2 regions of the Methylobacterium sp. UNC300MFChir4.1 genome follow, and region 2 is predicted to be linked to the other one. Evidence: predicted binding sites of a transcription regulator. Region 2 holds the regulator's gene; the other holds the start of a gene.
The links. The regulator LexA, encoded in region 2, represses DNA repair genes until DNA is damaged. The targets are predictions, from matches to a motif close to TGTTCNNNNTGTGTTCNG.
Positions count from the first base shown of each region.

Region 1 (15,940 bases), on a different contig from region 2:
GACCGCCGCGACCGTTCCGGGGCCGAACTTGGTGTGGAAGACCCGCTGGCCGCCCTGGAAGGCCGAGGGCGCGCCCGTCGACTTGGCGATCAGCTCGCCCTCGATCTGGCGGGGACCGCCGGACTGGCCCCCGGACCGGCCGCCCGGGCCCGCCGAGCGGAAGCCGCTTCCGGACCCCGATCCGAACCCGGACCGGCCGCCCGGCGCGGTGTTGGCCTGCGCGCGCTGCCAGCCCGGCGTGCCGTAGCTCGATCCGAACGGCGTCGGGTTGCGGTCGAACCGCGAGGCGCCGGCGGAGAAGTGCGCCGGGGCCTCGACCACGTCGACCGCCGTCTCGGGCAGCTCGTCGATGAACCGGGACGGGATGGTCGAGGACCAGAGGCCGTGGATGCGCCGGTTGACCGCGAAGGACAGCTTCGCGCGCTTGCGCGCCCGGGTCAGCCCGACATGGGCGAGGCGCCGCTCTTCCTCCAGGCCCGCCCGGCCGCTCTCGTCGAGCGCCCGCTGGTTCGGGAACAGGCCGTCCTCCCAGCCGGGGAGGAACACGGTGTCGAACTCGAGCCCCTTGGCGGCGTGGAGCGTCATCAGCGAGACCCGCTCGGCGCCCTCCGCCTCCGAGGCCTCCATCACCAGGGAGACGTGCTCCAGGAAGGCGGCGAGGTCGGGGAACTCCTCCATGGAGCGGACGAATTCCTTCAGGTTCTCCAGCCGGCCGGCGGCGTCGGCGGAGCGGTCCTTCTGCCACATCTCGGTGTAGCCGGACTCCTCCAGGATGGTCTGCGCGACCTCGCTGTGCGGCTGCGTCTCCGCGAGCCGCGCCCATCGCGAGAAACTCTCGGTCAGCGCCCGCAGGGTCGAGCGGACCCGGGGCTTCAGCTCGTCGGTCTCGCACAGGCGCGCGGCGGCGATGCGCAGAGGCAGCCGGTTGGCGCGGCCGTAGGTGTGGAGCTGCTGCAGAGTGGCGTCGCCCAGGCCGCGCTTGGGCGTGTTCACGATCCGCTCGAAGGCGAGGTCGTCGCTGACGTTCACGGTGGCGCGCAGGTAGGCCAGCGCGTCGCGGATCTCGGCGCGCTCGTAGAAGCGCGGGCCGCCGATGACCCGGTAGGGCAGCCCGAGCTGGACGAACCGGTCCTCGATCTCGCGCATCTGCGCCGAGATCCGCACCAGCACGGCGATCTCCGACAGGGGATGCTGCTTGGACTGGAGGGACTCGATCGACTCGGCGAGCATCCGCGCCTCCTCTTCCGAATCCCACGCGCCCGTCACGGTGACGCGCTCGCCCGGCTCGTCGTCGGTGCGCAGGGTCTTGCCGAGGCGGCTCTCGTTCCTGGCGATCAGCCCGGAGGCGGCGGCAAGGATGTGGCCCGTGGAGCGGTAGTTGCGCTCCAGGCGCACCACCACCGCGCCCGGGAAGTCGTGCTCGAAGCGCAGGATGTTGTCGACCTCGGCCCCGCGCCAGCCGTAGATCGACTGGTCGTCGTCGCCGACGCAGGCGATGTTCTTGCGGGATTGCGCCAGGAGGCGCAGCCACAGGTACTGAGCGACATTGGTGTCCTGGTACTCGTCGACCAGGATGTAGCGGAACCGGTCCTGGTAATTGGCCAGGACGTCGGGGTTCTCCCGCCAGAGCTTGAGGCAGAGCAGCAGGAGATCGCCGAAATCGACGGCGTTCAGCGTCGCCAGCCGGGCCTGGTAGGCGGTGTAGAGGGCGCCGCCCTTGCCGAATGCGAAGGCCGAGGCCTCGCCCGGAGGCACCTGCTCGGGGCCGAGGCCGCGGTTCTTCCAGCCGTCGATGGCGTGGGACAGGGCCCGGGCCGGCCAGCGCTTCTCGTCGACGTTCTGGTCGGCGATGACCTGCTTCATCAGCCGGAGCTGGTCGTCGGTGCCGAGGATGGTGAAGTCGGATTTCAGCCCGACCAGCTCGGCGTGGCGGCGCAGGATCTTGGTGCCGATGGCGTGGAAGGTGCCCAGCCACGGCATGCCCTCGCCGGCCGGCCCGATCAGCGCGCCGATCCGGTGCTTCATTTCCCGGGCGGCCTTGTTGGTGAAGGTCACCGCCAAGATGTCGAAGGGGCGCGCCCGGTTGGTGGCGATCAGGTGGGCGATGCGGGTGGTCAGCACCCGGGTCTTGCCGGTGCCGGCCCCGGCCAGCACCAGGACCGGGCCCTCCGTGGTCTCGACGGCGCGGCGCTGCTCGGGGTTGAGCCCCTCGAGGTAGCCGGCCGCGTCGCGCCGGAGGGCGCCCATGGCGCGGGCGGCGATGGACGTGGCGGGCGCGCCGTCCCCGGCGGGTTGCGGATGCGGGCGGTTCTGCATCCTGCTTCCCTGGACCAAATCGCGAACGGCGTCGAGGCCGTTCGCGCCGCGGCGGGGGCGCGGAGCCATTAAGCGCGGCTGTCCGCGCCGGGGTGATCCGCGTCCTTCGGGCTGGTCGCGTTCCGCGGCCGATCGCGCGATCCATAGGCCGCGGGCCCGGGATGCCCGAGGAACCTCGCGCGTGCCCCGACCGCCGCTCGGGACCGTGGCATCGCCGCTGGCGCCCCCGGCGGCTTATCGTGCTATGGCCGTGGCGACTGACTCGCGGGGGCACGCGGGGCACGGCGGCCCGGTGAGGTCGCGGCCTCGCGCAGAGATGGTGCGGAACGGGACCATTGCGTGATCTTCTGACCGCGCTGGCGTGCGCCGTCATCCTGGTTCTCGTGGCGGCGCTCGCAGTCCCGCCCTTCGTCGACTGGCAGGCCCATCGCGGGCTCGTCGAGCGGGCGCTCGCCCGGTCCCTGGGCGTTCCGGTCCGGACCGACGGCCGGATCGAGGTCCGCCTGCTGCCCTCGCCGCGGCTGCGCGTCGACCGCCTCCACCTCGGCGCCGATCCGGACCGCCCGAGCCTGGATGCTCGGTTCGTCAAGGCCGAGATCGCCCTGGCGCCGCTCCTCAAGGGCGAGTTCCGCTTCACCGAGACCCGGATCGGCCGGGCCGAGATCAAGCTCCCGGTCGCCGGCCCGGACACGCTGAAGCTGCCGCCCGATTTCGGCGGGGCCCTGCGCGACCGCGACCTCGCCATCGAGAACCTGCACATCCAGCAGTTCCTCGTCACCACGCAGGTCCCCGCCACCGGGCGGACCGACCAGCTCTACGTCCAGGACCTGCGCCTGCAGGCGCCGGCCCTGGTCGGGCCCTGGCGGATCGAGGGGACGAGCGGCGGCGTCCCGTTCCGGGCGGTCAGCGGCACGCCGGGACCGGACGGGCGCCTCGCCGCCAAGATCTCCGGCGGCGGCGACGCGATGCCGCGCTTCGAGGCGGACGCGCGGTTCGGCCTCGTCCCCGCCGAATCCGGCGGCGCCCAGGTCGAGGCCGAGGGCTCCGCCCGCCTCGTCGTCGGGCCGCCGACCCAGGCGGCCGGCGCCTACCTGCCGTTCTCGCTGGCCGGCACCTTCAAGGCCCGGGGCACGCAGGTGCGCTTCGAGGCCGTCGACCTCGCCATCGACCCCGGCGGCCGGGCCCTGCGGCTCGGCGGCACCGGACGGCTCGACCTGCGCCAGTGGCGCGCCGGCCTGACCCTGGACGCCCGCCGCCTCGACCTCGACGCCTTCCTGGCCTCGGCGGAGGGGCAGAGCCTGATCGCCCGCGGCCTGCCGCGCTCGGCCGGCAGCCTGCCGGCGATGCTCGACCTCGACCTCACCGTGGGCAGCGCCGTGCTGGGCGGCGAGGAATGGTCGAACCTCGCCCTCACCGGCACCCTGGAGCGGGCCGGCGGCCTGCTGCTGCGCCGCTTCGCGGTGACCGGCCCGGCCGAGTCCACCGTCACGGCGAGCGGGCAGGTCGAGACGGCGCCGCTGCGCTTCTCCGGCCCGGTGGCGCTCGCCGCCCCCGACTCGGATGCGCTCGGCCGCTACCTGCGCCGCCTCGGCGCCGAGGGGCCGCTCGTCGCGCTGCTCGACGGGCGGAAGATCGAGGCCGCCGCCGACCTGTCGGCCGCCGGGACCGGCCTATCCCTGCGCAACATGCGCCTCGGCCTCGGGCCGGCGCGGATCACCGGGAACGCCCGCTACACCGCCGCCGAGGGCGCCGAGCGCGGGCGGTTCGAGGCCCAGATCCGCGCCACCGGCCTCGACATCGCCGGCCTGCCGCCCCTCGGGACGACCCTCGGCACCCTGCGCGACACCGACCTCGCCCTGACGCTCGAGGCGAAGGACGTCCGGTTCGGCACCGCGGGCTCCGGTACCGGCACGATCGCGGCGCGGATCCAGTCGGACGGCGCCGGCCTGACGGTCGACAGCCTCGACGTCACCGACCTCGCCGGCGCCAGCGCCCGGCTGTCCGGGCAGATCGGCGCGGACGGGACCGGCCGCGTCTCCGGGCGCCTCAAGGCGCCGGCGGCGGCGCCGCTGCTCGGCCTGCTCGAGCGGGTCTGGGTGGGCGAGATCCGCCTGCTGCCCGCCTTCCTGCGGGACGCGCCCCTCGACCTCGCCGTCACCCTCGACCGGGAGGGCGGCGCGGCCGCGGCCCTGCGGACCCAGGCCCGGGGCAGTGCCGGCGGCGGCACCCTCGACCTGACGCTCGCGAGCCGCGGCACGCGGATCGAGGGCGGCGCTGCCACCCTCACGGCGCCGCGGGCGGGGGCGTGGTTCGGCCGCACCGACCTCGCCGGCCTGCAGCAACCTGCCGAGCTGCGCCTGACAGCCGAGCGGCCGGAGGGCCAGACCCTCGCCCTGACGGCGAACGGCACGGTCGCGGGCCTGCGCCTCGGTACGGGCCGCCCGATCCTGGTCGGTCCCGACTTCGTCCCCACCGGCGGCACGCTCCGCGCCGAGACGGCCGATCTGGCGCCGTTCCTGACGCTGGCCGGCGCCGCGACCCTGGCACCGGGGGCGTGGCCGGCCGACCTCACCGTCACGCTGTCGCGGCAGCAGGGCGAGGCCGCCGCCGCGCTCGCCGGCACGGTCGCGGGCGCGGGGGTGAACGGGACGCTGCTGCGGTCGGCAGGCGGTGCCCTTCACGGCCGCCTCGCCCTCGACCGGCTGTCGATCCCGCAGCTCGCGGCCGCCCTGGTGATCCCGCCGGGGGCGAACGGCGCGTTCGGCCCGCCGGCCGTTCATCCGGCCCTGTCCCTCGACGCCCGCGTCGCCAGCCTGGATCTCGGCCGCGGCCTCGTCGCCACCGACGCGACCGCTGCCCTCGGCCTCGCCGACGCGGGCCTGATCCTGCGCGACCTGACCGGCAAGCTCGCCGGCGGCCGCTTCGCGGGCTCGGTGACGATCGCCCGGCTCGGGGCCGGCGCCTCGGTCTCGGGCTCGGGCAGCCTCGACGGCGCGGCGCTCCCCACCCTGGCCGGCGGCACGTTCGGCGGCCGCCTGAGCGCCGACCTGCGCTTCGCCGCCACGGCCGAGACCCTGCCGGGCCTCGCCGACAGCCTCTCGGGCAGCGGCGCGCTCACCCTGACGGACCTGAGCCTGCCCGCGGCCGATCCCGCGGCGCTCGGCCGCGCTCTCGCCCGCGCGGCCGAGATGGACGACCCGCTCCGCGAGGGCCGGCTCCAGGCGCTCGTCACCGAGGAACTCGCCCGGGGCGGAGCGCAGGCGCGCGGATCCACCCGGGCCGCCGCCACGATCGTGGGGGGCGTGCTGCGGGCCGGGCCGTTCGACCTCGATCTCGGGCCGGCCCGCTGGGTCGGCACCGTCGGCTACGACCTGCGCGCCGGGCGCCTCGACGCCCGCGGCACGCTCGCGGGCGGCCCGGTGCCCCGCGGCTGGAATGCCGGGCCGCCCGCGGTCCAGTTCGGCCTGACCGGGCCGCTCGGCGCGCCCGAGCGGGTGCTCGACGTCGGCACCCTGTCGAACGGCCTCGCGGCCTTCGTGCTGCAGCGCGAGCTGGAGACGATCGAGCTGACCGAGGCCGACCAGGTGGAGCGGCAGCGCCGCCGCGCCCGGATCGAGATGGATCGGGCCCGCGCGGCGGCCCTCAAGGCCGCGTCCGAGAAGGCCGCTGCGGACAGGACTGCCGCCGACAAGGCCGCCGAGGAGGCGGCGAGGCGGCCGCGCAACCCGGAGGAGGGTGCTGCCCAGCCACCGGCGCCGGCCGAGGCCCGGCCGTGAGGCCGGCCGCGTCCTGAGGGCGGGGGTGGGGCTGGCCAGCGTGACGGCCTCAGGCGCAGCACCCCTTGGAGCGCCGCGCCCGCACGGGCGGCGGCTCTACGCCTTCCCCACCGCCATGAGCGCGAAGGCGTAGATCAGCGCCACCTCCTCCAGCCGGTCGAACCGGCCGGCGGCGCCGCCGTGGCCGGCCTCCATGTTGATCCGCAGGAGCACCGGCCCGCCGCCCGTCATGGTGGCGCGCAGCCGCGCGACCCACTTGGCCGGCTCCCAGTAGGTCACCCGCGGGTCGGTCAGCCCGCCGAGCGCCAGGATCGCCGGGTAGTCCTTGGCGGCGACGTTGTCGTAGGGCGAGTAGGACAGGATCGTCCGGAAGGCGGCCTCGCTCTCGCCCGGGTTGCCCCATTCGGGCCATTCCGGCGGCGTCAGCGGCAGCTCCGCGTCGAGCATGGTGTTGAGCACGTCGACGAAGGGCACGTCGGCGACGATGCCGGCGAACAGCTCCGGCGCGAGGTTGGCCACAGCCCCCATCAGCATCCCGCCCGCCGACCCGCCATGGGCGACGATGCGCTTCTCGGACGTGTAGCGCGCGTCGATTAGAGCGCGGGCGCAGGCGATGAAGTCCGTGAAGGTGTTGGGCTTCTTCTCGCGCTTGCCGTCGAGGTACCAGCGCCAGCCCTTCTCGGTGCCGCCGCGGATATGGGCGATCGCGTAGACGAAGCCGCGGTCGACGAGGCTCAGGAGGTTCGTGCGGAACGCCGCCGGCATCAGCGTGCCGTAGGAGCCGTACCCGTAGAGCAGCAGGGGCGCGCCGCCGTCGAGGGCGAGGTCCCGGCGGTGCAGCAGCGAGATCGGCACCTGCTCGCCGTCCGGCGCGGTGGCGAAGAGCCGCCGGGTCACGTAGGCGGCCGGGTCGTGGCCGCTCGGTACCGCCTGCCGCTTGCGCAGGAGCCGGGTTCGGGTTGCGCAGTCGTAGTCCCAGGTCTCCGACGGGGTCGTCATCGACGAGTAGACGAAGCGGATCGTGGCCGTGTCGAAGGCGAGCCCGGCCCGCAGGCCGAGGGAGTAGGCCTCCTCGGCGAAGGCGACGACGTGCTCGGTGCCGTCGGCGAGGTCGCGCACCACGATCCGCGGCTTGGCGTTCTCGATCTCCAGCCGGACCAAGTGGCCGGCCAGCAGGTGCAGGTGGCGGATCATCACCCCGGGCCGGTGCGGCACAAGGTCGGTCCAGTTGGCGCGGCCGGGATCGTCGAGCGGCGCGGTGACGATCTTGAAGTCCTCGGCGCCGTCCGCGTTGGTGCGGATGAACAGGCGGTCGCCGCGGTGCTCGACGCCGTAGATCAGCAGCGGCGTGCGCGGCTCGACGAGGCGCAACGGGGCGTCCTCCGCGTGCCGGTCGAGCAGCCGGACCTCGGAGGTCTCGTGGTCGCTCACCGTCACGTCGAGGAAGGCGCCGGACTGCGTCTTGCCGATGTGGACGAAGTAGCCGGCATCGGCCTCCGTGTAGACGGTCTCGTCCTCGCTATGCCCAGTGCCGACGCGGTGGCGCATCACCTTGGCGGGGCGGTGGTTGGCGTCCACCGCCACGTACCAGAAGCTCGCGCCGTCCGCGGCCCAGACCGCCTCGCCGGAGGTCGCCTCGACCCGGTCGTCGAGATCGAGGCCGGTGGCGACGTCGCGCACCCGGATCGTGTAGAGTTCCGAGCCCTTGGTGTCGGCGCTCCAGGCGAGCCGGGCGTGGTCGTCGGAATGCACCGCGGCGGCGATCTCGAAGAACGGCAGGCCCTCACCCTCGCGGTCGCCGTCGATGAGGATCGTCTCGTCCGGGTCCAAGCCCGACTCGGGCACGTCGGGTGATGTGGCCGGCCGCCGGCAGATCAGAGGGTGCTGCCCGCCCTCGCGGTGGCGGGTGTAGTAGGCGAAGGGCCCGTCCGGCTCGGGGACGCCGCTCTCGTCCTCCTGGATCCGCCCGCGCATCTCGGCGACGAGCTGCCGCCGGAGCTCCGCGCTCCCGGCGAGCGCCGCCTCGGCGAAGGCGTTCTCGGCGTTCAGGTAGGCGGCGATGTCCTCCGGCAGCGCGGCCGGGTCCTTCAGGACCGTCTGCCAGTTCTCGGCCTTCAGCCACGCGTAGTCGTCGGTGATCTCCTGCCCGTGGACGCTGAAGCGTCGCGGCCGGACCTCGGCCACCGGCGCGCCGGTCCTGTGAGCGAGCAAGCCGTGGCCGATCTCCGTCATCATCTCTCCCGTCGGGTCCCGTCGCGCGCGGGTGTCGCGTCCGGGTGAGGGGATGTGTCCCGCCGGGCGCGCGGATGCAAGGCGTCCGGGGGCGCGGCCGGGGCGGGCGGCGCTATCGCCGGCCGGGACGGCGCGGTCGCGGGACCGGGGCCGATCCGTTGCTTTCCGGCATCGGTGGCGCGGGAAACGGTCCGGCCGACGACGCGATCCGCCGGCGCGGACCCGCGCCGGAGCGGCGTCGGGAGCCGCGCCGGGGCGGCCCGATCGTGCGGTCTCGGCGAAGGCCCCGAACCCGCCAGGGACTTGGCGCAGCGGCCGATTTCGGCCTCAACGCGGCACCGGAACGCCGCGGGTGCGTCACAGATCCTGACAAGTCGAGCCGAGCACAGACCTGAGAAAATCGCTCTGGGATTATCCGGCTCCGCGATCCGTCCGACATGAAGGGGGACTTGCGGATGGTGGAATGGCCGATTCGATGCATGTTTTGTGTGCGGAGTACCGGAAACATCGTGCGAAGCGGGGGACAACGGGCGTACTGGCGGGTGTTGCGGGGTTGCTGAGTCTGCCGGTGGAGGCGGCGGAACTTCCCGATCGGCGAAAATCGCAGCTCATCGAGCACGTGCGGATCTGCTCGGCCTACGGCCAGGCTTTCTTCTTCATCCCCGGCACCGATACCTGCCTGCGCCTCTCCGGCCGCGCGCGCTACGAGTACGCCTACCAGCCTTCCTACAGCCGTTCGGGGAGCGCGACCGCCACCCCGGGGGATTACAGCGGCTACCAGGGCCGCCTCCGGATCAACCTCGACGCCCGGTCCCAGACGTCCTACGGCACCCTGCGCGCCTTCCTCCGCCTCGACGCCGGGAGCCGGACCGGTTTCGCCACCATGCATGCCGGCGCGCTGAACCGGATCGGCGGCGCCTTCCCGGCCCTGGGCGTCGATCAGTTCGGGCGGGCCCAGCAGCAGTTCAACGTCGACAAGGCCTTCATCCAGTTCGCCGGCATCACCGCCGGCCGCGCCTCCTCGTTCTTCGATTTCTACGCTCACGACTTCGAGTTCATCGTCGCCTCCATCGGCTCGGACAATCCCTCGACCAACCTCGCCGCCTACACGGCGACGCTGGGCAAGGGCCTGTCCGCATCGCTGTCGATGGAGGACCCGGTATTCCGCCGCACGCCGGTCTACGCGTCCCAGAACGCCGCGGCCTCGGCGTTCCCGAATCCCGGCGCGATCCTCTCGCCCGGGAACCCCGTCGCCCCGGTCTTCGTCGGCTACGACGCCGCCGGCCGCCCGACCGGGGTGGGCTTCGTGGACACGGTCCAGCGCAGCCGCATGCCCGACATCGTCGGCGTCCTGCGCTCCGACCAGTCCTGGGGCTCCGCGCAGCTCTCGGGGGCCGTGCACGAGGTCAACCACGGCCTGCTCAGCAGCGTCTCGTTCGCCGGCACCAACCTGGGGGCGCCCGTCTCGGTGGGCAATAACCGCACCCCGGGCGGCGCGGCCTCCGCCCTCGGCTGGGCCGTTCAGGGGGGCGTGAAGATCAACCTGCCAGCGATAGCGACCGGCGACACGCTCTACCTGCAGGGCGCCTACGGGGAGGGCACCGCCCTGTATACCGGCCTGCCGGCCTATAACGGCCCCTGGGCGCAATCGGCCACCGCGGTGCAGGGGGCGGCCTTCTCCCAGTTCTTCAGCGACGGCGTGATCAACCCCTTCACCCAGCGCCTGGAGCTGTCGACGAGCTACTCGTTCACGGCGGCGATGCTGCACTACTGGACGCCCGCGGTCCGCTCCGCCTTCTTCGGCTCCTACGGCGCCCTGAGCTTCGCCCGCGGCGCCCGCGCGGCGCAGGGCGCCTATTTCGGCGTGACCGGGACCGGGCCGGGCACCCCTGGCACGCGGTTCTTCGACCTGAGCCAGGTCCTGCGGGACAGCTACCGCTTCGTGGTCGGCGGCAACCTGATCTGGTCGCCGGTGAAGGAGTTCGATATCGGCGTCGAGGCGATCTACACGCGCTACGGGCCGCAGAGCGGCCGCATCCTCGACCTGGGCCGGTACCCCAACCAGAACGCGGCCTACGTCAACAACCTCGCCAACCCGGTCTCGACCGCCCGCCACGTCGACGTCATCCAGGTCCGCGCGCGCGTGCAGCGGGACTTCTGAGGGCGGCTGCGGATCCGGGGTGATCCAGGAGGGCGGGCGGCGATGCCGGCTCGGCCGGGAGCCGGTTCCGGCCTGGGGCGTTGAACCGCGGGCCGTGGCGTCGACCATGGTCGCCGGTTCGATCCCGAGGTGCCGACATGGACGCGATCCCCGATCCGCAGCCGGATCCGCAGGACGATCACCCCGCCGCTGACCTGGAGCGGGTGAACGACATCCTCGCCGCCTGGGCGGCGCGCTCCGCCACCGAGAGCGCCGCGCTGATCGACCGGTTCGAGGCGATGGGCTACGAGGTCCGCGGCAAGTCGGAGGGCGAGATCGCCGACATCCTGCACCGGCCGCCGACGCGCGCGGCCGTCGCTAGATAGCTGTGGGTTGTAGGTAAAAAAGCCTTGACCTTCTGATTTTTCCTGGGACACTGGAGGCTTCGCACGTCCGTCGTAGCACACACGGAACAAAACATGAACATGCGAGTGAAGGGCGGCCGTTCCGCCTCCGCGGGGACGCGTCGCCGCGGCGCCGCTCCGGGGGATCTCCCGGCGGAGGCGGGGCGCTTGCTGGCGCGGCTCGGGGAGCCCGGCGCCTACGCGCGGCCCGACCCCCTGGTCGAGGACGCGCTGGTCGCCCGGCGCGGCGGCGACGGGATCTCGGTGGGGAGCGGCCGCTTCGCGGCCACCTCCGGGCGCGCCCTGGCGGCGGCCGATCTGGCGACGTGGAACGCGGCCGGCACACGCCTGACGATCAGCGAGGCCGGGCGGGCGCGCCTGCGCCGGGAGGCCCGGCCGGGCGACCTCGCCTTCGCGAACCAGCACCGCGACCTCGCCGTCGTGGAGGGCGGCGCCGGGCCGACCCTGCGCAACGCCGCCGAGAACCCCCTGGCCTGGATGGTGCGCCGACGCGACCGGGACGGCGCGCCGCTCATCGACGCGGCCGCCTTCGAGGCCGGGGAGCGGCTGCGGCGGGACATGACCACCGCCGCCCTGCTGCCGCGGATGGGCGCGGATCTCGGGGCGCCCCGGATCGACGGTGGCGGCCCACGCGACCCGGCCTCCGCGGCCGACCACGTGATCGCGGCCCGGCAGCGGGTGCGCGGCGCCCTCGACGCGGTCGGGAGCGACCTCTCGGGCCTGCTGATCGACCTCTGCGGATTCCTCAAGGGCCTGGAGCGGATCGAGGCCGAGCGCCGCTGGCCGGCCCGCTCCGCCAAGGTCGTGGCCCGCATCGCCCTGGGGCGGCTCGCCGAGCATTACGGGCTGGAACGGGAGGCGACCGGTCCGGACCGGGCCCGCCTGCGCCTCTGGCGCGGGTGAGGCCGCTCAGGCCTCGGCGGCGAGCCGGACCGCGTCGCGGTGGATGCGCTCCGCCATCGCCCGGACGCCGTTGGAGCGCTTCGACGTGACGTGGGCGCCGAAGCGGAGCTGCCGGAACAGGTCGAGGCCGTCGGTCTCGGCGGCCTCCTGGGGCGTCTTGCCGGTGTAGAGCGCGATCATCAGCGCCACGAAGCCGCGGACGATGAACGAGTCGCTGAAGCCGTGCAGGACGAGGCGCGGCGTGCCGTCCGCCGGCTCCGCCCGCGTGTCGATCCAGACCTGGCTCTCGCAGCCGTGGACGCGGTTCGCCTCGGTCCGCTCCGATTCGGGCATCGGCGGCAGGGCGCGGCCGAGCTCGATCAGGTACTCGAGCCGCATGTCGTCGTCTTCGACGATCTCGAAATTCTCGATGATGGTGTCGATGGGAGGGAGCATGCTCGGCCGGGTCCGGAAAGGTCTGGGCCGCTATAGGCCGGCCGCGCCGTTGTGGCGACGGGGTCCGGCGCCGCGGGCGCTCATGGCGCGCCGGGGCGCGCCGGCGGCAGGGTCAGCCACAGGGGATCGCCCGGGCTGGCATCGCCCGCCACGCTGATCTCCGCCTGGGCCGCGTAGGCGGCGATGAGGCGGGGGCCGAGCTTCGGGACGTTCGGTCGGCCCGACTCGGCCGTGTCGCTCACCTTCGAGACGATCGAGAGGCGCAGCGGCGCGGCGGCCTCGATGTCGATGGCGATGGCGCAGGCGACGTGCTCGGCGGTGGCGTCCAGGCACTCGGCCACGATCTCCGCGACGATCATGCCCAGGGCGTTGGCGGTGCGCGGCTCCACGAGACCGTTCCCCGAACCGCCGACCTGGACGCCGATCCGCCCGGCCCGCCGGAGCTGCCCGAGCCCGGAGGCGAGGCGGTGCAGGTAGTCCTTGAGGTCGATCGACGCGATGTGCGGCGCCTCGTGCAGGTGCTGCTGCACCAGCGCGATCGCCCGGACCCGCTGGCCCAGCGCCTCGAAGCTGCCGCGGCAGGGGTCGGGGGCCGCCCGCCCGTAGAGGCCGATCAGGCTGACCATCACCTGGAGGTTGTTGCGGACCCGGTGGTAGACCTCGGCCAGCAGCGCCTCCTTCTCGGCCAGCGCGTGCTCGATGTGCTCCTCCGCGTGCTTGCGGTCGGTGATGTCGAAGCAGGAGCCGAGATAGCCCTGGAACCGGCCGTCCTCCACGAGGGGGCGGGCGGTGTCGAGCAGCCAGCGGTACTCGCCGTCGTGCCGCCGGAGGCGGAACTCGACGGTGAAGGGCGCCCGCGCCTCGAACGCCTCGGCGACGATCCGGGCGTGCCGCTCGAAATCCTCGGGATGCAGCCCGCTGCGCCAGCCCAGGCCGAGCTCCGCCTCCAGGGGGCGCCCGGTGAATTCCAGCCAGCACTCGTTGTGGTGGATCGCGTGACCGGCCTCGTCCGAGCGCCACATCATCAGCGGCACCACGTCGGCGAATCGCCTGAAGCTGTCGCTGAGGGCGGCGGCTTCCGCGGTGCCCTGCGCCGGGCCCCGACCAGGATCCCCCGCGGGGCCGTTGCCCAGCGGGTCTTCCGCGCCGGACCCTGGTGGCTCACCGACCATTCTGTACCCGATTCACTCTGACGAACTGCGTGAAAGGCGACGCCTGCGTGCGGATGGCGCCGGTCAACGTGTCGACCGGACGGCCGTTCCGGTCCTGAACCGCGTTCAGATCTGCCATTCACCGGGACATTAGCGGCAATACCTTTCGAGCCCGTTCAGCATCCCGCCGACATGCAGGGCCGCACCGGGCGCGCGGACGCGGCGGAGAGCCGGTCGGACGACCCCGGCCGAGGTCCGGCCCGCGCGCAGCCCGTGACCCGCGCGCACAACCTGTAGCTGGCTTCTGGATAACCACAGATAGTTCGTGACGCCCCGATCCGGTTGTGTCTCTTGGCAGATGATACAACCTTGAGGGTGCCGTGCTGCCTGTCCTGACCGCGACGAACGCCGCCCGCTGGCCGGTGTTCGCCGGCCTCGTCCTCCTCGGCCTGTCGGGCGGCGCCGTCGCCCGGCCGTTCTCGGAGCCCGACGACCGGAACCTCGACCGCCACGGCCACTACCGCAGCCGGGACGGGTCCGACGTCCACCGGCCGGCCAAGAGCCTCGACGGCAGGAAGCCCGCGGGCGCCACGGCCAAGTGCCGGGACGGCACGTGGAGCTTCAGCCACACCCGTCGAGGCACCTGCTCGGGTCACGGCGGCGTGGCGCACTGGGAGGGCTGAGACCGGACTGTGCCTTAAGTCCTATATCGCCCGAGAAATAGGAATTTGCGCTTGACACCGGCGCGCTGCCGGGGTATCAACCAGGCACGGTCGAGACGTGTGCGGAGAGACCCCGATGTGGCCACCCCCTCCCAGCAGGGCGGACAGCCGCGCCGAGGCCCTGACGCTCCTGCGCGAGACCGACCTGACGTGCGACGCGATCGCGGCCCGTCTCGGCGTCCACCCGAAGACCGTGCACACCTGGAACGCCCGGGCCGGCTGGCCGAGGCCGCGGCAGCACCGGCCGCGGCTCCTGACAGGGCGCTGGCCGGCGGCGCGCCGGGCCGCCCTGATCCGCCTGCTGTGCACGCCGGGCGCCGATCCCGGCGACGTCACCGAGATCCTCGGTCTCGGCCGGCTCGACCCGGCGATGATGGCCACGGCCTTCGGGGCTGACCTGCCGCCGGCGGTCACCGGTCGCGGCGACCCCGCGGCCGACCCGGCGACCCTGCGGGCGCGTCTGCGCGCCCACATCGCCCGGCAGATCGCCGCCTTCGACGCGGCTCTGAGCGGGGCGGGGGCGGGCGCGGGCGACTCCGCCCGAATCCTGCGCGACCTCGGCGGCCTCAAGCGGCTCCTCGACACGGTGGATGCGGAGGGCGCGCGCGGCGCCGCGGGGGAGGGGGGCGATGGCACCGGACGCGACACTGGACGCGACACCGAACCCGACACCGAGCCCGACCTGCCCGCCCTGCGCGCGGAGATCGCGCGACGCGTTGCTGGCTTTGTCGGCGGCGGGGCGGCTGCCTGACTTCCTCGAGACGCTGCCGCCGGACCTCCTCCGGGCGCTCGCGGGCGACTGGCTGCACCAGGCCCGGCCGGACCAGCTGCCGCCGCCCGACGCGGCGCCCTGGACCACCTGGGCGGTGATCGGCGGCCGCGGCAGCGGCAAGACCCGCACCGGGGCCGAGTGGGTCGACGCCCTCGCGCGCGGCGACCCGGCCTTCGCGGGCGCGCCGGTCGGGCGGATCGCCCTGGTGGGCGAGACCCATCTCGACGTGCGCGACGTGATGGTCGAGGGGCCCTCCGGCCTCCTCGGCCTGCCGGCGCGGGGACGGGCCCGGCCCGCCTGGTCGCCGAGCCGCCGCCGGGTGGAGTGGAGCAACGGCGCCGTCGCGCTCGCCTTCTCGGCGGAGGAGCCCGACGCGCTGCGCGGCCCGCAATTCGGCGCCGCGTGGTGCGACGAGGCCGCCAAGTGGCGCCGGCCCGAGGCGGCCTTCGACATGCTGCAGTTCGGCCTGCGCCTCGGCGCCCGGCCGCGCAACCTCGTGACGACGACGCCCCGGCCGGTGCCGCTGATCCGCCGCCTGCTCGCCGACCCGCGCACGGTGGTGAGTCGTGCCCGGACCCACGACAACGCCGCGCATCTCGCGCCCGACTTCCTCCAGCAGGTGGTCGGGCGCTACGCCGGCACGCGGCTCGGCCGGCAGGAACTCGACGGCGAGCTCATCGCCGACCGGGACGACGGCCTGTGGACGCGCGCGGCCCTGGAGGCCGGCCGCCTCGCCGCGGCGCCCGATCTCGGGCGGATCGTCGTGGCGGTGGATCCCCCCGCCGCCTCGGGCGCGCGCTCGGACGCCTGCGGGATCGTGGCGGCCGGGCGCGCGGGCGGGCACGCCTACGTGCTGGCCGACGCGAGCCTCGCCCGCGCCACCCCGCAGGCCTGGGCGGCCGCGGCGCTGGCGCTCTACCACCGGCTCCGGGCCGACGCCCTCGTGGTCGAGGTCAACCAGGGCGGCGAGATGGCCGCCGCCGTGCTGGGCCAGTGCGACCCCGCCGTGCCGGTGACCCGGGTCCACGCCACGCGGGGCAAGTACCTGCGCGCCGAGCCGGTCTCGCT
Region 1 is NZ_FOCS01000005.1:268,167-284,106, forward strand. Features, by position in the region: gene BMY19_RS10240 (ATP-dependent helicase) at 1-2,316, opposite strand, end outside; gene BMY19_RS10245 (AsmA family protein) at 2,652-6,092, shown strand; gene BMY19_RS10250 (S9 family peptidase) at 6,189-8,324, opposite strand; gene BMY19_RS10255 (porin) at 8,788-10,485, shown strand; gene BMY19_RS10260 (hypothetical protein) at 10,623-10,850, shown strand; gene BMY19_RS10265 (DUF6456 domain-containing protein) at 10,944-11,792, shown strand; gene BMY19_RS10270 (SufE family protein) at 11,799-12,227, opposite strand; gene BMY19_RS10275 (sensor histidine kinase) at 12,308-13,399, opposite strand; gene BMY19_RS10280 (DUF3761 domain-containing protein) at 13,759-14,061, shown strand; gene BMY19_RS10285 (helix-turn-helix domain-containing protein) at 14,177-14,851, shown strand; gene BMY19_RS10290 (DNA-packaging protein) at 14,826-15,940, shown strand, end outside.
Region 1: a site for LexA is predicted at 2,327-2,344, ahead of BMY19_RS10240 (ATP-dependent helicase). Genes of this name have one in related genera too.

Region 2 (15,940 bases):
AGGCCGTGCGGGCCCCGCCGATATGCAGGTAACCCGTGGGCGAGGGGGCGAAGCGCGTGACGACGGCTGAGGACATCGGTCCGGTATGTTCCGGGGCTGGTCGCGGACGGGGCGCGACGGACGGCGAAGGGGCGGCGGAGCGGCGAGGGGCTCGACAGGGCGCCCGTAGCACGAAGAACCCGCTGTAGCACGGGCCGGCGGATGCGTTAAGAATCGCCCGCAGAATCGCCCGGCCCCGACGACAGGTCGCGCGGAGCGGGGCGGCGGCGATGCGGCGGATCGGCGCGAGGCGGGCGGACGGCGCGGTCGCGCTGATCGGCCCGCGCGCCCGAGCCCTTCCCGCCGCCCTCTTGGCCGCCCTCCTGGCCGCCCTCCCGGCGCTCCGCGACTGGGTCGTCGCCGGCCTCGCCCGCGAGGCCGAGCAGCGCCGGCTGTTCCCCTGGCTGGCGGTGGCCTTCGGCGGCGGGATCCTGGTCTACTTCGCGGCGGCCGACGGCGCGCCGAGCCTCGCCGCCCCCCTGATCGCGGCCGCCCTCGCGCTGGCGCCGGTCCCCGTCCTCGGCGCGCGGCCGGCGGCCCTGGCGGCGGCGCTCGCGGTGGCGGCCGCGTTCCTCGGCTTCGCGGCGGCGACCTGGCGGGTCTCGCAGGTCGCCGCACCGATCCTCACCCGCACCACGATCGGCCCGCTCGTCGGAACGGTCGAGGCCCTGGACGAGCGCGAGGTGGGCGCCCGGCTGGTGATCCGGGTGGAGAGCTTCGCCGGCCTCGCGCCGGAGGCGCGGCCCGCCCGGGTCCGGGTCTCGTTCCGGAAGACGCCGATCCCGCGTCCCGGGGACGGCGTCGCCGCCACGGCCCGGCTGCTGCCGCCCCCGGAGGCGGCCCGGCCCGGCGGCTACGACTTCGCCCGGGACGCCTATTTCCAGGGGATCGGCGCGGTGGGCTCGCTGATCGGCACCGTCACCGTCCGGGAACCGTCCGGGTCGCCGCCGCTGGGCCTGCGGCTCGCCGCTGCGCTCGACGCGGCGCGCAATGGGCTGACGCGCCGGATCGCGGAGGCCGCCGGCGGCCAGGCGGGTGCGGTGGCGGCGGCCCTGGTGACGGGCAAGCGCGGCCTCATCGGGCCGGCCACCAACGACGCGCTCCGCGCCGCCGGCATCTACCACGTGGTGTCGATCTCGGGCCTCCACATGGTGCTGGCCGCCGGCGTGGTGTTCTGGCTGGTGCGGGCGCTCCTCGCCGCGGTGCCGCTCTGCGCGCTCCTCTGGCCGATCAAGAAGATCGCGGCCGGCTTCGCCATGGTCGGCGTCACCGCCTACTGCGCCTTCTCGGGCTGGGACATCGCGGCCGAGCGCTCGCTGATCATGACCCTGATCATGCTCGGCGCGATCCTGGTGGACCGGCCGGCCCTGTCGATGCGCAACCTCGCCCTCGCGGCGCTGATCGCGCTCGCCCGGGAGCCGGAGGGCCTGCTCGGCCCGAGCTTCCAGATGTCCTTCGGCGCCGTGGCCGGGCTGATCGCCTGCGCGCGGCTGATCGACGGGCGGCTGCTCGTGCGCCCGGGGGCCGGGTGGATCGGGCGGCTCGTTGGGACCGGCCTGTCGGCGATCACCGGGACCCTGGCCACGACCCTGGTGGCGCAGGTCGCGACGGCCCCCTTCGCCACCTACCACTTCCAGACGGTCCAGCCCTTCGGCCTCGTCGGCAACGCCCTGACCCTGCCGCTCGTCTCCCTGGTGGTGATGCCCGCCGCGGTGATCGGCTGCCTTGCCTATCCCTTCGCCCTCGACCGGCCGGTCTGGTGGCTGATGGGGCAGGCGGTGGCCGGGATGCTGGCGATCTCGGACTGGATCGCCGGGTTCGAGCGGGCGGTCCTGGTGCTGCCGGCCTTCGGCGCCGGGGCGCTGGCCCTGCTGACCGCCGGCCTGCTGCTGGGGACGCTGCCGGCCTCGCGCCTGCGCTGGCTCGCCGTGCCGCCGGTCCTGCTCGGGCTCGTCCTCGCGGCCCGGCCCGACCGCTACGACCTCTACGTCGACCGGCAGGGCGCGGGGGCCGCGGTGCGGGGCACGGACGGGCGGCTCGCGGCCCTCGGCAGCCCTTCGGGCTTCGTCCTCGAGCAGTGGCTGAAGGCGGACGGCGACGGGCGGCGGCCCGCGGCGCTGATCGTCCGGTCGGGCAGCGGGCGCTGCGACCGGCTCGGCTGCACCGCCCGGCTGCCGGACGGGCGGGCGGTCGCCCTGGTCCGGGACCGGCGGGCCTTCCCGGAGGATTGCGCCCGCGCCGCGGTGCTGATCACGGGTCTCGCGGCGCCGCCCACCTGCACGGGGCCGCTGGTGATCGACCGGCGCGTCCTCGCCGCCCGCGGGGCCGTGGCTCTCCGGGCCGACGGCGACGGCTTCGCCGCGCGCTACGCCCGGGACGACGGCCGCGCCGTGCCCTGGCGGCAGGCCGCGGGGCGCGGGCCGGGACCTCCGTCGCCGGTCACCGCGGAGCCGGGCGACCGCCCCGCGGAGGACGGGGTCGCCGCGACGCCGGAGGCCGACGCCGCGCCGGGCGGAGACCTCGCCCCCGGCGACGCGCCGGCCGAGCCGCTTCAGTAACGGCGGACGAGGCTCACGAGGCGGCCCTGGATCCGGACCCGGTCGGGCCCGAGCACGCGGGTCTCGTAGGCCGGGTTGGCGGCCTCGAGGGCGATCGACGAGCCGCGGCGGCGCAGGCGCTTGAGCGTCGCCTCCTCGTCGTCGATCAGCGCCACGATGATGTCGCCGGTATTGGCCGTCTCCTGCTTGCGGATGACCACGAGGTCGCCGTCCAGGATGCCCGCCTCGACCATCGAGTCGCCGCGCACCTCGAGGGCGTAGTGCTCGCCGCCGGCCACGAAGTCCGGCGACAGGGTGATGGCGTGGCTCTGGTTCTGGATCGCCGAGACGGGCGTACCGGCCGCGATCCGGCCCATGACCGGGATCGAGATGGCGCGGCCGGACTCGTCGATCATCCGCGTGCTCGCCGGGGCCGGCGGCTGCTTGGACTTACCGCCCTCGACCACGCTCGGCGTGAAGCGGCGCGGCTCGGCGGGGGCCTGAGTCGCCGGAGCGGCCTGGGTCAGGCTCTCGGGGATCCGGATCACCTCGATGGCGCGCGCCCGATTCGGTAGGCGCCGGAGGAAGCCGCGCTCCTCGAGTGCCGTGATTAGCCGGTGGATGCCGGATTTCGACTTGAGATCGAGGGCATCCTTCATCTCGTCGAACGACGGCGGGACACCGCATTCCTGCATCCGGCTCTGGATGAATCGCAGGAGGTCCAGCTGCTTGCGCGTGAGCATCGACGGGGGACTCGCGGCTTGGCGGACCGCCACGTGACGGTCTCCGAAACAAATCACGAACAGGTTAAACGTTCCGCAAGTGTTCCGCAAGAGCGGCACCGCTCGGCCCGGCGCGCCGCGGGCGCGCCCGCGGGAGAAGGTCGAGAAACGCATTGACGGCGCAAGCGGAGCCGTTTCAATGCATCGCGGCGCCCCGCCGGGAAGGCGGCGGATCCGGGGTGCGGGCTGGGACCCTCTTGGAATGACGAGGATGCGACGTTCCGCAGCTCTGCTGCCCCTCGGCCTCGCCGCCCTCGGCCTCGCCGGCTGCACCACCGGATTCTCCTACATCTCGCGGAACTACGTGGCGCTCACTCCCCAGGTCGTCACGATCGGCTGCAAGGAGCCCTACGAGGTCTACGACAACCGGCAGCTGCGCCGGATGCTGATCGTGTCCAACGCCCTGCGCGAGTATACCGGCTGCAACCTGAGCGAGGTCCGGATCGATCCGGAGCCGGGCGCCACCCGGGTGAAGCGCTTCCGCACCGCCGCCCGGGCCTATCTCGACGAGACCGTGCGCGAGGATTGCCGGATCACCGGCGAGACCGTGTTCGATCCGCTGAAGACCGAGTTCGCCTACGCCTGCGACGCGCCGATCGAGAAGCGCGGCACCGTGGTCCCCCGCCTGCCGGGCCGCAATCCGGGCCTCGGCGTGCGCTGACCGGCCGGCGGCGCGTCCTCAGGCGCCCGGCTTCGGGAAGGTCCGCTCCGCGGCGTCGCCGGCGGCGGCCAGCAGGGCGCGGGCGAAGGCCCGGGCCTCCGTCCGGTCGAGCACGATCGCGGCGGTGACCGGCGCACCGCCGAGGTCGGCGAGGGCGAGTTCCAGGCGCACCCCGTCGGGCACGGCGCTCGCCTGAAGGCTCCAGCCGGAGCCCCGGTCCGTGCTCTCCGCCATCGTGTTCCTCCCGCATGCCCGGCACGGCGCCGCGCGCCCACCGGAACGGCCAGGCCCGGGACCGCTCCCGGAGCCGCGCTCCGATCTTCCCTGCCTCGCCTGTCCGCGTTCCTCAAGGCCACAGGCCGCGCGGGGGTGGAGATGCGCGCCGTCGCGGATGCCGGCGGCCGCATCGCGGCGACACGGGGCGGCACGGGGCTGCGCCCGCGCCGCGGCGCGGGCGAGGGCAGGGGCGGCCGGGATGGGGGCCGGCCTCGGGGCGATTGACGCGAGGCCGCCGATGATGTCTCCCGCGGGCTCCGATCAGGTGGAGTTCGAACATGCAAGAGATCTGGTTCCGCACGGGCGAGGCCACGGTGCTGGCGGCCGAGGGCCAGTACACCGACGCCATGCCGGAGGTGCTGATCGGCTCGGTGCGCGGCCCGGTCGGTCAGGCCTTCGCGTCGATGATGGGGCAGGTCCAGGGCCACACGCGGATGTTCGTGGTGCGCGACCTCAACCAGCTCGTGCGCCCGGCCACGATGATGACCACCAAGGTCACGATCCACACGGCCGAGTATGCCGAGCTCCTCGGCGGCGTGGTCCAGGCCGCCACCGGCGACGCGATCGTGGACTGCATCATCGAGGGCATCCTGCCGAAGGACGGGCTCGACGAGCTGTGCATGATCATCATGATCTGGCTCGATCAGCGCTGCGCCGAGGACGACAACCTCGACCAGAAGGACCTCTACCGGACCAACTACGAGGCCACGAAACTCGCCATCGCCCGCGCCCTCAAGGGCGAGCCGACGGTCGACGAGCTGATCGCCAACCGGAAGACCGTGAAGCACTACGCGCTCGACGGCGTGATCGAGTACTGAGCGGGCCCGCGTCGCGCATCCTGCCGGCTCAGGTCCGCCTCAGCCCGGCGGGATGCGCCCCACCGAGCAGAGGGTCCGCATCGCGCTGCTGCCCGGGTCGGTGTAGCAGGACGCCGACCAGCCGTTCTGCTGGATGAACGACTTGCGCCGCTCCGCCAGCGCGGTCCGGTAGGCGGTGGCGATGATCGGCTCGACGGTCGCGGCCGGTTGGCCGACGAGGATCTCGGAGGCCACCGACAGGTCGCGGAAGAAGGTCGCCGAGGGACTCGGCTCGGCGGAGGTCGCCTGCACGATCGGCTCGGCCCGGCAGGTCACGTCGAACTTGATCGGGCCGGCCACGCGGATGTCGATGCTGGGGCCGGCGCGCTTGCCGACCCGGCCGCCGATCGCGTCGGCGATCTGGCGGGTGAGGTCGTCGCAGCTGTCGGCCCGGGCGGCCTCCGCCAGGAGGGGCAGGGCCGCGCAGGCGGCGAGGAGGAGGCGCGGGACGGCGAAGCTCGACATCGCCGCACTCTACGCGCGGCGCGGGGCCTGTCGAGGGGCTGGTCGAGGGCCGCTCGAAGGGCCGGCCTCAGTGGAAATCCCGGCTGGGGAACACGCGCCGGTCCGGGGGCACGCCGAAATCCGTGTTCTCGGGCGGCAGCTTCATGCCGGCCTCGCGCAGGTCGCGCAGGGCGGCGGTGAGGTCGCGAAACCCCTCCGCCACGAGGTGGACCACCCCGTCCGCCCGCTGGATCCGGCCGCGCACGGCGAGGAACCGCGCCTGCATGGCGATCCGGCGGTTCGCCTCGAACACGGTCTTCCAGACGATCACGTTGGCGATACCGGTCTCGTCCTCCAGCGTCAGGAAGACCACGCCCTTGGCGGTGCCGGGCCGCTGGCGGATCAGCACGAGCCCCGCCACCGTGACCCGCGCCCCCTGGGGCAGCGCCGGATCGAGATGGGCCCGGGCCGGGATCGCGCCGATCCGGGCGAGCCGCCCCCGGAAGAACGCGACCGGGTGCCCCTGGAGCGACAGGCCGGTGGCGGCGTAATCCTCGGCCACGGTCTCGGACGGGGCCAGGGGCTGAAGGTCCACCGTCGGCTCGTGCCGGAACAGGCCGTCATCGGCGTGCCACGCGAAGAGCGGCAGGGGTGCGTCGAGGAGATGGGCGCGGCGCTCGCTCGCATCGGCCTTGGCGGCCTTGCGGGATGACGTCCCCTCCAGGGTGCGGACCATCCACAGGGCGGCGCGCCGGTCGAGGCCGAGCGAGCGGAACGCGTCCGCCTCGGCCAGCCGCTCCAGGGTGTTGCGGGGCAGGGCGAGGGACGCCTGCAGGCCCTCGATGCTGGCGTAGCCGTTGGCCCGCAGCCGCACGAGCCGGCGCATCGCGGCCTCGGGCAGGCCGCGCACGACGCGCAGACCGATCCGCACGGCGTGCAGCGCCGGATCCCCGGCCGGCTCCAGGGTGCAGTCCCAGTCGCTGGCGTTGACGCAGACGCCCCGCACCTCGACCCCGTGGGCCCGGGCGTCGCGCACCAGCTGGGCCGGCTGGTAGAAGCCCATCGGCTGGGCGTTGAGGATCGCGGCCAGGAAGACGTCGGGGTGCCGGCACTTCATCCAGGCCGAGGCGTAGACGAGGAGCGCGAAGCTCGCCGCGTGGCTCTCCGGGAAGCCGTAGGTCGAGAAGCCGCGGATCTGCGCGAAGCAGCGCTCGGCGAAGTCCTGCGGGTAGCCCCGGCGGGTCATGCCGCCCACGAACTTCTCCGCGAAGCCGCCGATCGAGCCGACGTGGCGGAAGGTCGCCATCGCCCGGCGCAGCCCGTCGGCCTCGGCCGGGGTGAAGCCCGCCGCCGTGATGGCGATCTGCATGGCGTGCTCCTGGAACAGCGGCACGCCGTAGGTCTTCTGCAGGACCTCCTTCAGCTCGTCCGCCGGGCCGTGATCCGGGTGCGGGGCCGGGTACTCGACCGGGTCGATCCCGGAGCGTCGCCGCAGGTAGGGATGGACCATGTCGCCCTGGATCGGGCCGGGGCGCACGATCGCGACCTGCACCACGAGGTCGTAGAACTCCCTGGGCTTCAGGCGCGGCAGCATCGACATCTGCGCCCGGCTCTCGACCTGGAACACGCCGACGGAATCGGCCTTCGTCAGCATCGCGTAGGTCGCGGGATCGTCCTGCGGCAGGTCGGCCAGCGTCTCGTAGAAGGTGCCGTGATCCTTCTCCAGGAAATCGAGGCCGCGCTTGAGGCAGGTCAGCATGCCGAGCGCCAGCACGTCGACCTTCATCAGGCCGATCGCGTCGATGTCGTCCTTGTCCCACTCGATGAAAGTGCGGTCCGCCATGGCGCCGTTGCCCACCGGCACGGTCTCGTCGAGGCGGCCGCGGGTCAGCACGAAGCCGCCGACATGCTGCGACAGGTGGCGGGGGAAGCCGATCAGCTGGTGGGCGAGGTCGAGCGCCTGCCGGATCGCCGGGTTCTCCGGGTCGAGCCCGGCCTCGCGCACGTGCTGGTCCGGCATGCCGGTGCCCCAGGAGCCCCAGACCGTGTCGGCGATCGCCGCGGTCACGTCCTCGGTCAGGCCCAGGACCTTGCCGACCTCGCGGATCGCCATGCGGGGCCGGTAGTGGATCACCGTGGCGCAGAGGGCGGCCCGCTCCCGGCCGTAGCGGGCGTAGAGGTGCTGGATCACCTCCTCGCGGCGCTCGTGCTCGAAGTCGACGTCGATGTCGGGGGGCTCGCCCCGGTTCTCCGAGATGAAGCGGGCGAAGAGCAGCCGGTGCTTCGACGGGTCCACCGCGGTGATGCCGAGGCAGAAGCACACGGCGGAATTGGCCGCCGAGCCGCGGCCCTGGCACAGGATGCCCCGGCCGCGGGCGAACTCGACCACGTCGAACAGGGTCAGGAAGTAGCGGGCGTATTTCATCTTGGCGATGAGCCGCAGCTCCTCGCGCAGCGTCGCCGCGACGCCGTCCGGGACCTCGCCGCCGTAGCGCCAGCGCGCCCGTTCCCAGGTCTTCTCCTCCAGGTATTCCTGCGGCGTGCGCCCGGGGGGCACCGGCTCGTCCGGGTACTCGTAGTGCAGCTGCGACAGGCTGAACTCGCAGGCCTGCGCGATCTCGACGGTGCGGGCGAGCGCCTCCGGGTGGTCGGCGAACAGCCGCGACATCTCGGCGGCGGGCTTCAGGTGGCGCTCGGCATTGGCCTCCAGCCGGTAGCCGGCGTCCTCGATCCGGCAGCCTTGGCGGATGCAGGTGACCACGTCCTGCAGCGGGCGTCGCTCGGGATGGTGGTAGAGCGCGTCCGAGACCGCGACCATCGGGGCGCCGGAGGCCGCGCCCAGCTCGGCGAGCAGCCCGAGGCGCCGCCGCTCGTCGCCGCGGCGCGTGTGGCTCGCCCCGAGGAAGGTCCGGCCCGGGGCGGCGGCGGCCAGCGCCTCCAGCCGCGCCCGGAAACCCTCCGGCAGGCGCCGGGCCGGCGGCATCGCGATGAACATCTGCCCCTCGGCGGCCTCCACCATCTCGGCGAAGGAGAAGCGGCACGCGCCCTTGCGGACGCGCCGGTTGCCCAGGGTGAGCAGCCGGCAGAGGCGCCCCCAGGCGCCCCGGTCCATCGGGTAGGTGACGGCCTCGAACCCCTCCTCGGTGACGAGGCGCACCCCCGGCAGGATCCGGATCGGTGTGCCTTCCTGGTCGAGCGCCAGCGCCGCCGCGTGCGCCCGGACCACGCCGGCCACGGTGTTGCGGTCGGCGATGCCGATGGCCGCGAGGCCGTAGGACGCCGCCTGCACGACGAAGTCCTGCGGATGGGAGGCGCCGTGCAGGAAGGAGAAGTTCGTGGTGACGGCGAGCTCGGCGTAGGCGGGACCGCTCACGCGAAGAGCCCGTGGACGTACCACGCGGCCGGGCGATCGGGGGCGTGCGGGCCGTCGCGGTAGAGCCAGAGCCGGTGCCCGGCCTCGCACTCGATGCGGTAGTAATCGCGATCCGCACCGGGCGCGCGCCACCATTCGGCGGCGATCCGCTCCGGCCCCTCGGCATGGGCGACGCGGTGGATCCGGGCGCGCCAGCGGAAGCGCCGGGGCGGCCCTTCCGGGACGGTCGAGAGCACGTCGAGGGCGGCCTCGCCGCGGGGGAAGATCACCAGGGGGCGGGGCGGGAGGTGGTCGGGCCAGGGGGACGCGCCGGTGCGCGCCTCCTCTTCCGCCGCTGGGCCGGAAGGCTCAGCCATCACGGTTGAACGCCGACGCTGAAGGAGCGCATCCGGCCCACTCTCCCGTTCGGGAGCGGGGGGCGGGAGAGGCGCCCGTGGCCGGCCGACGCCTCGATCGGTCGACGGTCCGTGCCCCATTCCGGTAACCCAGACCCGGTCCCGGTCGGCCCGCTCCGGCAGGTGGCTCGCCCGCGGCTCGAGCCGCAGGAGCGCCCGCCCGAGGCGCTGCGCCAGGGCGTCGGCCAGGAACCCGATCCCGTCGCCCGGGTCCGCCGCGCCGAGATCCGTCTGGCGGGCCGGCATGGGGCCGGTCACCGTCACGGCGAGCGCCACCGTCTCGAAGCCGAAGCCGGCGTCGAGGGCGGGGCCCAGCCGGTCGAGGCGCAGGGCGACGAGGGCCGCGACCCGCTCAGGATCGCGCTCGGGCCGGGACAGGCCGAGATCGATCACCCGCAGGGCGCCGTCGACCCGGTGCAGGCCGAGGCGCAGGGCGCAGGCGCCGAGCCCGTCCCGCTCCAGCCGCGGCGCGGTCTCCGCCATCAGGTCCCGGGCGGTCCGGACGATGTCCGACTGCCGCCCGATCGGGTCGAGGAAGCCGCGGGCGGCGGCGTAGGCGGCCGCCTCCGTCAGGGGCGCCAGCGGCTCGGGCCGGCGGCCCAGGGCCTGGTCGAGGCGCAGCAGCAGCGTCGCGCCGAAGCGGCGGGCGAGGGGCCCCCGGGGCAGGGCGTCGAGTTCGCCGATCCGGCGCAGGCCGAGCCGCTTCAGGCCCGCGACCGTGCCGGGATCGAGGCGCAGGGCGTCCACCGGGAGGGCCCGCAGGGCCTGCGAGGCCCCGCCCGGCAGCACCACGACCGGATCAAGCCCGCCCTGCCGCGCCAGCGCGAAGGCGGCGCCGGGCGTGTCGGCCAGCGCGATCCCCGCCGGTACGCGGCTCCGCGCGAGCCGGGCGGCTAGGTCCGCGACGAGGTTCGCCTCGCCGCCGCGCAGGTGGCTCGCGCCGGCGACGTCGATGTAGAGCCCGTCCGCCGCCTCGCCCGGCCCGAACGGCGCCACGTGGGGCGCGTAGCCGCTCGCCCAGCGGCACAGCCGCAGCAGGGCGTCCCGGTCGGCCTCCGGGTCGGCCGGGTAGACCTGGAGCGGCACGCCGATCCGCGCCCGGACCCGGCCGAGGGGCTCGCCGACCCGGAGGCCGAGGGCGCGGGCCTCCGGGTCGAGGGCCACGAGCCGCAGCCCGCCGGACCCCTCGGCCGCCACCGCGAGGGGGCCGCGCTCAGGCGCGAGACCGGCCCGCCGCAGCCGCGTCACCGGCCAGTGGCTCAGGCAGATGCAGACGATGCGCGGCATGGTCCCACTCCAGAAGCCAGTCGCCGCCCCGCCCGTTGCGGCAGCGCTCGAGCCGCGCCCGCCAGCGCGGCCTGTCCAGGGTCCCGAACCGGTCCCGCGCCGCCGGCGCGGCGGCGATCCGCCAGCGCGTGGCGGCCCCGTTGGGCAGACCGGCCGGCGCCGGCCGCAGGATCAGCAGCAGCGGCGGCGCCGGCCCTTCCGCGGCGAGCTGCAGGCGCCGGCCCGGCTTCAGCGGCAGCCCGTCCCGTAGGAGGCCGATCAGGGCCGTGAGTGCCCGCGCGTGCAGGGCCGCCTCCAGGGCGCGGAACACCTCCGCGTCGCTGCCGGCTTCCAGCAGCAGCAGGCGGCCGGGGTCGAGGCCGAGGCCGGCGAGGCCGTGCCCGTAGGGCAGGGGCTGGCCGGGCGCGGCGGCGATCAGCGCTTCCCCCGGCTCCCGGGCGAGCTGGCGGGCGCAGAGCGCCAGGGCGAAGCCCAGGGCCGCGATCGCGTCCGCGGGCTCGGCCGGCGCGATCTCGTGGGGCGGCCCGAGGGCGAGACCGCCGCCCGGCAGGTGCGCGTCGAGATCCGGAACGCCCAGCGGCAGGACCGGGGCTGGATCCCGGCCGCGATCCGGCGGCGCGAGGCGCGCCCGCAGGACCGCCAGCCGGGCCCGGGGATCGCCCCGCGCGATCGCCGCCTCGGTCTCGTCGGCAGGGTCCAGCCCCATCTCCATCGGCTCCGGTCATGCTGGACGATAGGAACATAACAGGAACATGCACAAACGGTTTCCGCGGGGTCCCGGAATCGCGCGTGGCGGCAGCGGCTTGGCCTGTGGACGGCTGTGGACGCCTGTGGAATCGGCCGCCCCCGCGGCGTCCGAGGTCGCGGTTGACCGCAATCGCAGGGCGAGACCAATGTCCGGACGCCGCGCGCGTGACGCGGCCGAACCGGACCGCGCATGCGCTCAGCCCTCAGCTCAGCCCTCACCCTGACGCTCCTGCTCGCCCTGCCGGGCGCGGCGCTCGGCCAGCAGGCGGATCCGCCGGGTGCCGCCGCCCCGGATCCGGCCGCGTCCGCACCCGCGACAGGGCGGGCGCGCCCGGCCCGCCCGCGGGTCCGCCACGCGCAGGCCCCGAGCCAGCCGATCATGGTCTACGACGCGCGGATCGAGGCCGGCGACCTGAGGATCTCGGGCTCCGTGCGCAAGCCCGGCGCGATCGTGGTGCTGGACGACGACATCTCGATCCAGGCCGACCGACGCGGCCGGTTCACCTTCCGGCTGCCCTACCGGCCCTCGACCTGCGTGGTGACGCTGAAGGCGGAGCCGGACGAGCGCGAGGCGGTCGTGGCGAACTGCGCGCCCGAGGGTCCGCCCGGACCGCCCGGTCCCCAGGGTGCGGCGGGACCGCCCGGCGAGACAGGGGCCAAGGGCGAGACAGGGGCCAAGGGCGAGACCGGCCCCAAGGGGGATCAGGGTCTCAAGGGGGATCAGGGCCTCAAGGGCGATACGGGTCCCCAGGGCGAGCCCGGCCCGAAGGGGGAGCCTGGTGCCACGGGCGCGGCCGGCCCGCAGGGCGCACCGGGCCCGAAGGGCGACACGGGAGCCTCGGGCCCGCCGGGCGCACCGGGCTCGCGGGGGCCGATCGGGCCGCAGGGCGGCCCGGGCCCGAAGGGCGAGGCCGCCAGCCTGCGGCCCGTGCGCAAGTCCGATTGCCCGGGGGGCTGCGCGATCACCTGCGGGACCGGAGAGATGCTGGTCACGGCCCACTGCCTCAAGGGCGGCGCGCCGACCTACGACGGGGAGGGCGCCAGCTGCCCGGCGGAGGCGACCGGCATCGTCGGGTTCTGCACGCGGCCGTGAGCCGGGCGGGTCAGCCGCCGGTCTCGCGCAGCCAGTCGAGCATCCCGGCGGCGGCCGACCGGCCGCCCGCGAAGGCGCCCTGGAGGAGGTAGCCGCCGGTCGGCGCCTCCCAGTCGAGCATCTCGCCGGCCAGGAACAGGCCGGGATGGGCGCGCAGCATGGACCGCCCGTCCAGCGCGTCGAGCCGGACGCCGCCCGCCGTCGAGATCGCCCGCTCGATCGGCGCGGAGGCGGTGAGGGTGACGGGCGCCGCCTTGATCAGCCCGGCGAGGGCCCCGGGCTCCGCCGGGAGGGCGCCGCCGGCCGCCTCGCGCAGCAGCCCCGCCGCCGCGGGCGCGAGGCCCGCGGCCTTGCGCAGCCGGGTCGCGGCCGAGTCGCCCGGCCGGGCGCCAGACAGGCGGCGGGCGAGGGCGTCCCGGGTCAGGTCCGGGCGGAGATCCACGACGAGCCGGGCGCTGCCCCCGGCCGCGATCGCCTCGCGCAGGGCGCGCGAGAGGGCGTAGACCGCCCCGCCCTCGAGGCCGGCCTCCGTGATCACGGCCTCGCCCCGCACCGTGGTGCCCGCGCAGGTGAGCGCCACCCGCTTCAGCGGCGCGCCGGAGAACCGCTCCCGGAACAGGTCGGACCACGCCGCCGCGAAGCCGGCATTGGCCGGACGCAGGGGCGACACCGCCACGCCGAGCCCCTCGAGGAGCGGCACCCAGCGCCCGTCCGAGCCGAGGCGCGGCCAGCTCGCCCCGCCCAGCGCCAGCAGGGTGGCGCGCGGCCGAATGTCCAAGAGACCGTCCGGGGTCTCGAAGCGCAGGCCCCCGGCGATCCCCGTGAGCCGGTGGCGGGTCCGGATCCGGACGCCGAGGCGGTCGAGCCGCGCCAGCCACGCCCGCAGCAGGGGCGAGGCCTTGAAGCTGCGCGGGAAGACGCGCCCGCTCGAGCCGACGAAGGTCGGCTCGCCGAGATCCCCGCACCACGCCCTGAGCGCGTCGGGCGGGAAGGCCGCGATCGCCGCGTCGAGGGCGCCGCGCGGATGGTAGCGGGCGAGGAACTCCGCCCGCGCCTCGCCGTGGGTGATGTTGAGGCCGCCGCGCCCGGCGATCAGCAGCTTGCGGGCGACCGACGGCATGCGCTCGTAGACCGTGACCGCGCGGCCGGCCTCGCCCAGCACCTCGGCCGCGGCGAGCCCGGCGGGCCCCCCGCCCACGATGGCGATTGCGTCCCTGTCATCCGGCATGGGGCGGGAGAGCGACAGCCCGGACCCCTCTGTCAAGGGCGAAGGTCGGATCGGCGCCGGGCGCCATGGGCCGGCCTCCGGCGTTGCGCTAGGAAACGGACACGCCCGAACGCACGTTCTTCCCGATCCCGGGCGCCGCGGTTACCGGTGCACCGACCCGCGACCGCGGCCCGCCCGCGCCCCCTCATGCCGCCCCAGGCCCCGTCCGCCCCGGACGGTCGGCCGGCACGGTCCGGATCAGAGGCTCTCAGACACGTGGCCAGTCCCGTCGCCGTCACCGAGATCCAGCCGCAGGCCCAGGCGCGGGCCGCCCCGCAGGCCGCGCTCAGCCCCGGCGAGATCCGCGCCATCGTCTACGGGCTGATGACCGCGATGCTGCTCGCGGCCCTCGACCAGACCATCGTGGCGACCGCCATGCCGACCATCGGCCTCGACCTCGGCGACGCCGCGAACCTGCCCTGGATCGTCACCGCCTACCTGCTGGCCTCCACGGCGGTGACCCCGCTCTACGGCAAGCTCAGCGACATCCACGGCCGGCGGGTCATGCTGCTGATCGCCATCGCGACCTTCGTGGTCGGCTCGCTCGCCTGCGCGCTCGCGCCCACGATGGTGGCGCTGGCGCTCGCCCGGGGTCTCCAGGGTGTCGGCGGCGGCGGGCTGATCGCCCTGGCGCAGACCATCCTGGCCGACATCATGTCGCCCAAGGAGCGGGCGCGCTACCAGGTGGTGATCGCGGGCGTGTTCGTGACGGCCTCGGTGGCGGGGCCGCTGCTCGGCGGCCTCTTCGCCCAGCACCTGCACTGGTCGCTGATTTTCTGGATCAACCTGCCGATCGGCGTCCTCGCCTTCGCGCTCACCAACGCCAACCTCAAGCGCCTGCCCCGCCACGAGCGCCGCCACCGGCTGGACTATCCCGGCGCCGCCCTGATGGTGGCGGGCTCCGTCACCCTCCTGCTAGCCCTGAGCTGGGGCGGGGTGCGCTACCCCTGGGACTCCGCACCGGTCCTCGCCCTCCTCGCCGGGGCGGCCGTGCTGGGCGGCGGCTTCGCGGCGCGGCTCGCCACGGCGGCCGAGCCGCTGATCCCCACGGAGGTGCTCAAGGACCGGGTGGTCTACAGCGCGACGCTGGCCGCGTGCTTCGCCATGGGCACCTTCATCGGGCTCACCATCTACGTGCCGATCTTCCTCGAAGGGGTGATCGGGCTCTCGGCGAGCGAGTCCGGGGTGGCCCTGGTGCCGCTGATGATCGGCACCGTCACGGGCGCGACCCTGTCGGGCCGGTCGATGCTGCATTTCCGGCACTACAAGCGCGTGCCCCTGGCGATGATGTGCGTCAGCCTCGCCTGCTGCGCCACCATCGCCTGGCAGGGCCGGGCGCTGCCCTTCTGGCTCATGGAGGTGCTGTTCGCGCTGCTCTCCATGGGGATCGGGACGATCCTCCCGCTCTCGACCATCTCGATCCAGAACGCGGTGGAGACGCACCAGCTCGGCATCGCCACCGCCGCGATGAACTTCTTCCGCTCCCTCGGCGGGGCGCTGATCGTGGCGGCCTTCGGCACGATCGTGCTCGGCGGCGCCGCGGGCGGGGCGGGGGGAGGGGCCCACGACGTGGAGAGCCTGATCCGCGGCGCGGACCCGGCCCAGCTCGCCCTGACCTTCCGCCACGTCTTCCTGGCCGCCTGCCTCGGCCTGCTCGGGGCCTTCACGTTCCTGGCGCTGATGGAGGAGCGGCCCCTGCGCGAGCGCACATCCCCCAAGATGGCCGCCGAGACGCCGGACGCCTCCGCCTGACGGCGGCGCGGAACCGGACGCGGTCCCTCACCCCGCGCGCGCTCCTGCTCCGGGACAGGAGGTCGCCCCGACACGCGCGCCCGCGTCGCGGCGGGGCCACGGGGAGCGGATAGCGTCACCGGACCGCGCGCCGGCCGGGCGCTCTGCCCTTGATTCGCCCGGATCACCGCTTACGTCGGCCCCATCGGCTGCGGGCCCCTCTGGCGGGCGCTCCTCAGCGCCCGTGATGTCGGAGCCGATGCTTTCCATCTGGAATCAGCATCAGGTCCCCGCACATGATGGACGTCCTCACCGTCGAATGGCTCGGCAAGCCGTTGTGGATGTGGCTCGGGTTCCACGTCCTGATCGCCTGCCTGCTCGCCTTCGACCTCGGGCTCCTCCACCGCGACAAGGAGCACGAGATCGGCGTCCGGGAGAGCTTGGCTCTCAC
Region 2 is NZ_FOCS01000011.1:27,153-43,092, reverse strand. Features, by position in the region: gene gltX (glutamate--tRNA ligase) at 1-76, opposite strand, end outside; gene BMY19_RS16075 (ComEC/Rec2 family competence protein) at 270-2,597, shown strand; gene lexA (transcriptional repressor LexA) at 2,591-3,319, opposite strand; gene BMY19_RS16065 (hypothetical protein) at 3,570-4,019, shown strand; gene BMY19_RS16060 (hypothetical protein) at 4,038-4,253, opposite strand; gene fae (formaldehyde-activating enzyme) at 4,574-5,113, shown strand; gene BMY19_RS16050 (hypothetical protein) at 5,153-5,617, opposite strand; gene BMY19_RS16045 (error-prone DNA polymerase) at 5,685-8,969, opposite strand; gene BMY19_RS16040 (Y-family DNA polymerase) at 8,966-10,651, opposite strand; gene BMY19_RS16035 (ImuA family protein) at 10,578-11,363, opposite strand; gene BMY19_RS16030 (collagen-like protein) at 11,589-12,491, shown strand; gene BMY19_RS16025 (TIGR03862 family flavoprotein) at 12,502-13,719, opposite strand; gene BMY19_RS16020 (MDR family MFS transporter) at 13,975-15,510, shown strand; gene BMY19_RS16015 (TerC family protein) at 15,786-15,940, shown strand, end outside.